Linked DNA regions of Polyangium spumosum. The protein of the gene in region 1 interacts with the protein of each later gene in a pairwise test. Links are inferred from orthologs where the notes say so. Each region holds a gene or a part of one and is shown on either strand. Other genes may lie near its edges.

What was found.
Region 2: the proteins of ftsA (region 1) and GF068_RS03775 interact in binary tests that used the Escherichia coli proteins (3 or more experiments, as listed by UniProt). The link is inferred for Polyangium spumosum from one-to-one orthologs.

Annotation. Positions count from the first base shown.
Region 1 is NZ_WJIE01000009.1:343,448-346,556, reverse strand. Bases 242-3,033 are described here. They hold ftsA (cell division protein FtsA), read right to left. Parts: upstream 2,403-3,033; coding sequence 1,080-2,402; downstream 242-1,079. Other genes in these bases: GF068_RS29305 (cell division protein FtsQ/DivIB), read right to left, coding at 2,557-3,033; ftsZ (cell division protein FtsZ), read right to left, coding at 242-913. Also shown: more of ftsZ, read right to left, coding at 1-241; more of GF068_RS29305, read right to left, coding at 3,034-3,109. UniProt on the Escherichia coli protein: Essential cell division protein that assists in the assembly of the Z ring. May serve as the principal membrane anchor for the Z ring.
Region 2 is NZ_WJIE01000001.1:875,537-878,642, forward strand. What follows is about bases 257-3,045. They hold GF068_RS03775 (rod shape-determining protein), read right to left. Parts: upstream 2,274-3,045; coding sequence 1,239-2,273; downstream 257-1,238. Other genes in these bases: mreC (rod shape-determining protein MreC), read right to left, coding at 257-1,125; rpmG (50S ribosomal protein L33), read right to left, coding at 2,495-2,656; GF068_RS46080 (RNA recognition motif domain-containing protein), read right to left, coding at 2,897-3,045. Outside these bases: GF068_RS03765 (hypothetical protein), read right to left, coding at 1-228; more of mreC, read right to left, coding at 253-256; more of GF068_RS46080, read right to left, coding at 3,046-3,106. UniProt on the Escherichia coli protein: Forms membrane-associated dynamic filaments that are essential for cell shape determination. Acts by regulating cell wall synthesis and cell elongation, and thus cell shape.

The DNA.
Region 1 (3,109 bases):
CGTCGATGGTCGCGCCGAAGATGATGTTCGCGTCCTCGTGCGCCTGCTCCTGCACGAGCGTCGCGGCCTCCTCGATCTCGCGCATGCGCATGTCGGGACCGCCCACCACGTTGATGAGCACGCCCATCGCGCCCTCGACGGAGATGTCGTCGAGCAGCGGCGAGGTGATGGCCATCTCGGCGGCGAGGCGCGCGCGGCCCTGGCCCTTCGCGCAGCCCGTGCCCATGAGCGCGCGGCCCATGTTGCTCATGACGGTCTTCACGTCGGCGAAGTCGACGTTGACGATGCCGTTCTGCGTGATGAGGTCGCTGATGCCCTTGATCGCCTGGTAGAGCACCTCGTCGGCCTTGCGGAAGGCGTCCACGAACGAGAGCTCCTCGTCGCCGAGCGAGAGCAGCTTCTGGTTCGGGATCGTGATCAGCGTGTCGACGTGCTCGGAGAGCATGGCGAGGCCCTGCTCGGCGCGGCGCGCGCGCTGCTTGCCCTCGAAGAAGAAGGGCTTCGTCACGACGCCGACGGTGAGGCAACCTTCCTCGCGGGCGAGCTGAGCGATCACCGGAGCGGCGCCCGTGCCCGTGCCGCCGCCCATGCCGGCGGTCACGAACACCATGTCGGCGCCCTGGATGAGCTCCTTCAGGCGCTGGACGTCCTCGAGCGCTGCTTTGCGGCCCTTCTCGGGATCGGCGCCCGCGCCGAGGCCGCGGGTCACGTTCGAGCCGATGTGCACCTTGATGGGCGCGATGCTCGCCGACAGCGCCTGCGCGTCGGTGTTGACGACCTGGAACTCGACCCCTTCGAGGCCGAAGTTGATCATCGTGTTGACGGCATTGCCGCCCGACCCGCCACAGCCGATCACCTTGATCCGGGCGTCGTAACCCGCATGCTCGTCGGCAAACTCGATGGAGAAACTCATGAAACGCCTCCCGGGATTTCTTTCCGGCCGCTCGGGGCCAAGGGAGCCTCGCCTGCTCCCGAGGGCGACTCCGTGGGGTGCCTCTCCCCCGCGAAACCGCCTATCAATCACTCAAGTCTTTCCGTATCGCGACTTCGTTTTACGAAATTTACCCTCGTGCGTCAGCTCAGAAAGCTGCGCGCAACCAATTCCAGAACCGACCCCCTTGACGTTTTTCGACGACCGACTCCTCGGGCATCTCCCGTCGATCCGGCCTCGATGGCGCCGTCACGCGCGGCGCGGTCTGGCGCGGCGGCGGCGGCGACGACTCCACGAGGACGCGCGGCTCGCGCGCCTGGCGGAGCTGGCTCGCCCCGTAGTGGAGCAGCCCCACGCCCGTGGCATATTGCGGGCCCGCCACGAGCTGCGTGATTCCACGCATCCCGACCGGTACACCGAGACGAACCGGCATACCCAGGATCTCCTCGGCGAATTCACTCATGCCTTCCATGAGCACCGCGCCGCCCGTGAGGACCGCGCCCGCCGCGAGCTGATCGAGCAGGCCCGCGTCCTCGATCCGCTTGCGGATCACCGCGAAGATCTCCTCGATCCGCGGCTCGATGATGTCCGAGAGCACCCGGCGAGGCACCTTGCGCGGCGGATGCCCGCCGACGCCCGGCACCTCGACCTCCTCGTCGTCCGCCACCATCCGCCCGAGCGCGCAGCCGAAATTACGCTTCAGCCGCTCCGCCTCGGCCATCGGCGTGCGCAGGCCCGCCGCGAGATCCGCCGTCACGTTGTTCCCGCCGGCCGGAATCACGCTCGCGTGCGCGATTCCGCCGTCCACGTAAATCAGCAAATCCGTCGTACCGCCGCCGATATCGATCACGGCCACGCCGATCTCTTTTTCGTCCTCCGAGAGGACGGCCTCGGCGCTCGCGAGCGGCTCGAGGACCACGTCGGCCACGGTCAATCCGCAACGCTCGGCGCAACGGACCACGTTTTGCACGCAGGACGTGGCCGCCGTGATGAGGTTCACCTTCACGCCGAGGCGAACGCCGCTCATTCCCACGGGGTCACGAATACCGTCCTGGTTGTCGACCGTGAACTCGCGCGGCAGGGCGTGCAGGATCTGCCGGTCGGCGTCGATCGGAATGGCGCGCGCGCCCTCGAGGACGCGGTCCACGTCGACGTCCGTCACCTCTCCGGCGCCCACGGCGACCACGCCGTCCGAGGACTGGCCGCGGATGTGGTTGCCCGCGACGCCCGCATACACCGTGCGAATCTCGACGCCGGCCATCGTCTGCGCGGCCTCGATGGCCTCCGCGATCGACCGGACCGTCCAGTCGATGTTCGCGACGATGCCCTTGCGCAGCCCGCGGCACGGGACATTGCCCACGCCGAGGATGGTGATGCCATCGTCGTCGACCTCGCCGACGACGGCAGACACCTTCGTCGTCCCGATGTCGAGACCAACGACAATCTCGCTCTGGTCCATCCTGCTCTTCATTCGCGTCCACCCGATACGGAGGCCATGCGCCTCTCGAAGCAGGGCGACGCTGACATGGGCCGCGGGCGACGGCCAAATTTCGAGACGGGGTTCGGGGCGCAGGACGCCGAAGGCGATCCGAAGCCCCGAGCGTAGGACGACGTCACGCGCGAGTTCATCGCATCCTCACGACGACGCGCTCGGGGTGCGCCTCGTTGTCGAGGAAGATCACCGAGGGGTTGGCCTTGCGCTTCGAGAGCTCCAGCAAGACACGCGCGGCCTGCTCGATCTTCTCGCGGAACCTCGTCTGGCCCAGGTAAAGCGAGATCGCGTCCTTGCCGATCGTCATGACGATCGTGCCGTCGCGCTCGAGGTGGACCTCCTGGATGGGGTAACGCTTGCTGATGCCCGCGCGATCCATGTCCTCGACCACGTCGAGCGCGCGACGCAGCGCGTTCACCACGCCGGGCCGGTCCGCGGCGACCTTCTCGGGCGTGATGCCTGTCACGTAGGGCAGGTCGATCGGGTCACCTTCGGCCACGCGCTTGAACGGGTCGCCGTCGCGGGTGACGAGGTAGAGATCGCCGCCGATCGTGGCCACGGCCCAGGCCTCGCGCTCGACGACCGTGATGCGCACGGTGTTCGGGAGCGTGCGCGTGACGATGGCCTTCTCGACCCAGGGCTCGGTGGTGACGGCGGCGCCCGCGGTCTCGAGGTCGAGCTCGAAG
Region 2 (3,106 bases), on another replicon or contig:
GAACAGGCCGATCGGCGCGGCCGAGAAGAGATCGAGCAGGTAACCGAGCAAGAACGCGAGCGCCGCGCCGCGCGCGATCGAGTACTCGTGCACGCCCATGAAGACCACGAGCGGCAGGAGCAAGCTCGGCGTGATCCCCGCGATCTGCAGCCGACCGATCAGCCGATAGAGGTTCGACTGGATGATGAGAAGGGCGATGCCGACAGCGAGAAATGCGGTGTTTCGCATCGTCCTCTCTCCTCCTCTCCGACCTTACCGCCTCGGCGTGGAAGAGCCAGACGCGCCCGCCGAGGCCTCCTCCGGGGGCGCGGAGGTGACGATGAGCACCTCCTCGAGCCGCGAAAAATCCACGGCAGGCGTCGCGTAGACCTGCTGGTAGATGCCGAAGTCCCGCTTCACGACCTGCGTGACCTTGCCGACCGGGATGCCCTTCGGATACCGCTTCCCGACGCCGCTCGTGACGAGCAGATCGCCGACCTCCACCTCGTCGGTGCGCTGCACGTACTCCACGCTGCAGAGGTACTTCGACTCGTCGCCCGTCCCGCGGACGAACCCACGCGCGCCCGTCCGCTGCACGACGACGTCGACGCCGCTGCCCGCGTCGACGACGAGGCGCACGTCGATGGTGTCGCCCGAGATCTTGAGCGTCGTGCCCACGACGCCGTCGGGCGAGATCACGGGCAGGTTCGGCTGGATGTCGCGCGACTCGCGATCGAGCGTGACACGCGCGATGCGGAAGAACTCGTTCGTGTTCTTGCCCGTGACGACGGCGCTCACGACGTCCGTGCGGACGCTCGTACGGAGATCGAGCAGGCGCCGGAGCCTGCGGTTCTCCTCCTCGAGCGCCTCGAGCTTGCGCACGCGCTCGCGAAGACGCGCGTTCTGCGAGGCGATACGCGCGTTGTCCTCCTTGACGTCGACCAGGTAGATGTAGTCGCCCCAGATGTTCGAGAGCCCCCGCGCAAGCGTCGCCGCGGCGTACTGGAGGGGCGTGGCGATCCGGACGATCACCTTGTCGGCGCCCGTGACCTTCCCCGGATCACGCATGCTGGCCCGGAGGAACCAGAACGGCACCGCCAGGGCGAGCAGGACGATGGCCAGATCGCGGTAACGCTTGAAGTTCATGCTTCGGGCGGCTCTGGCGCCGTGAAACGCGCTGTCCGTCGGGGCGAAGGGCTCCCCGCTCCTCCCTCGATGCCACGAGACGCGCGCGGACGCTACCTGCTCACGCGCGCCGGTTAGCTGATCGTGACTTCCTTCAGGAGCTCGAGGTGATCGAGCGCTTTTCCGCTGCCGAGCACCACGGCGCTGATCGGATCGTCACAGACCATCACCGGCAATCCCGTCTCCTCGCGGAGGAGCACATCGAGGTTTTTCAGGAGGGAGCCGCCGCCGGTGAGCACGATCCCCTTGTCGACGATGTCGGCCGCGAGCTCGGGGGGCGTGCGCTCCAGCGCGACGAGCACGGCGTCGACGATCGCGTTTGTTGGTTCTGCAAGCGACTCGCGGATCTCGTCCGAGTTGACGACCACGGTCTTCGGGATGCCCGCGACCATGTCGCGCCCCTTGACCTCCATCGTGAGCTGCTGCTCGAGCGGGTACGCGTTGCCGATCGTGATCTTGATCCGCTCCGCCGTCTGCTCGCCGATGGCCATGTTGTACTTGCGCTTCATGTACGCCATGATGGACTCGTCCATCTTGTCGCCGCCGACGCGCACGCTCTGCGAGTAGACGATGCCGGCGAGCGAGATGACCGCGACCTCGGTCGTGCCGCCGCCGATGTCGACCACCATGTTGCCCGAGGGCTCGGTGATGGGCAGGCCGGCGCCGATCGCCGCCGCCATCGGCTCCTCGATGAGGTACACCTCGCGCGCGCCCGCGCCCTCCGCGCTCTCCTTCACCGCGCGCTTCTCGACCTCGGTGATGCCGAAGGGCACGCAGATGATGATCCGCGGCTTCACCAGCGTGCGGCGGTTGTGCGCGCGAGCGATGAAGTAACGCAACATCGCCTCGGTGATCTCGAAGTCGGCGATGACGCCGTCGCGCAGCGGCCTCACGGCTTGGATGTTGCCCGGCGTGCGTCCGAGCATCTCCTTCGCCTCACGGCCGACCGCGAGCACCTTCTTGCCGCCGCGGTTGTCGCGTTGCACGGCCACCACGGAAGGCTCACAAGAGACGATGCCCTTGCCCTTCACGTAGATGAGCGTCGTGGCGGTGCCGAGATCGATCGCGAGATCGTTCGAGAACAGGCCGTAGAGCCAGTCGAAGATCATCGCATCGCCTTATGGAAGCTGTGGGTCCGGTCCGCCCGAGACGCGCATGAATGCCGCACGGGCAGGGGCCGGTCCTATCATCCTTGGGGGGTGGTCGCAACGAGAGCACCTGCTCAGGTCGAGCACACCCGTTCAGCAGCAAGCACGGGCGGACCCATGGCCTCGCCATGGATCCACCCGTCCATCACGAACGATTCAGCGGCAGATCCCGAAAAGGCCGATCAGCCCTTCGAGATCTTGCCTTCCTTGTGCTCGTAGTGCTTGCGGCAGACCGGACAGAACTTCTTGATGACGAACTTGTCCGACATCGTCCGCTTGTTCTTGGTCGTGTGGTAGTTCGCCCGGCTGCAATTGGCGCACGTCAGCTTGATGATGTCGCGCATGGCTATCTCCTGAAACTCACCGGTTCCGCGCCGGCTCGGTCACGGGCACGCTCACGTCCGAGCGCGCGCTGCGAAACCCGCCCTCCACAGCCCCGCCGCGGCGGGGGGGCCCGAAGGAGGGCGGTAACCTACGGAATTTCCCGCCGCTGTCAACGTCGGCGAGCACGACCTTCGGCAAAGATCCCAAACGAGCCGTGACGGGCGAGCTCGAGCCGACGCTCGAGCGCTCGCCCAGCCCGATCACTCGTCGTCTTTTCCGGTGTCCCTCCAGTCGTCGTCGCGGCCCCAGTTCTTGTTGTTGCGACGTCCGCCGCCACCTCCAGGGCCGTCCCCGTCGTGACCGCCGCCGCCGCCACGACGACGACGATCGTCGAACGTCTTGCGCTGCGGAGGCGGAGGAGGCGCAGGGGCGTAGCCGCTCGGCCCACCACCACCACCACCGCCGCCATA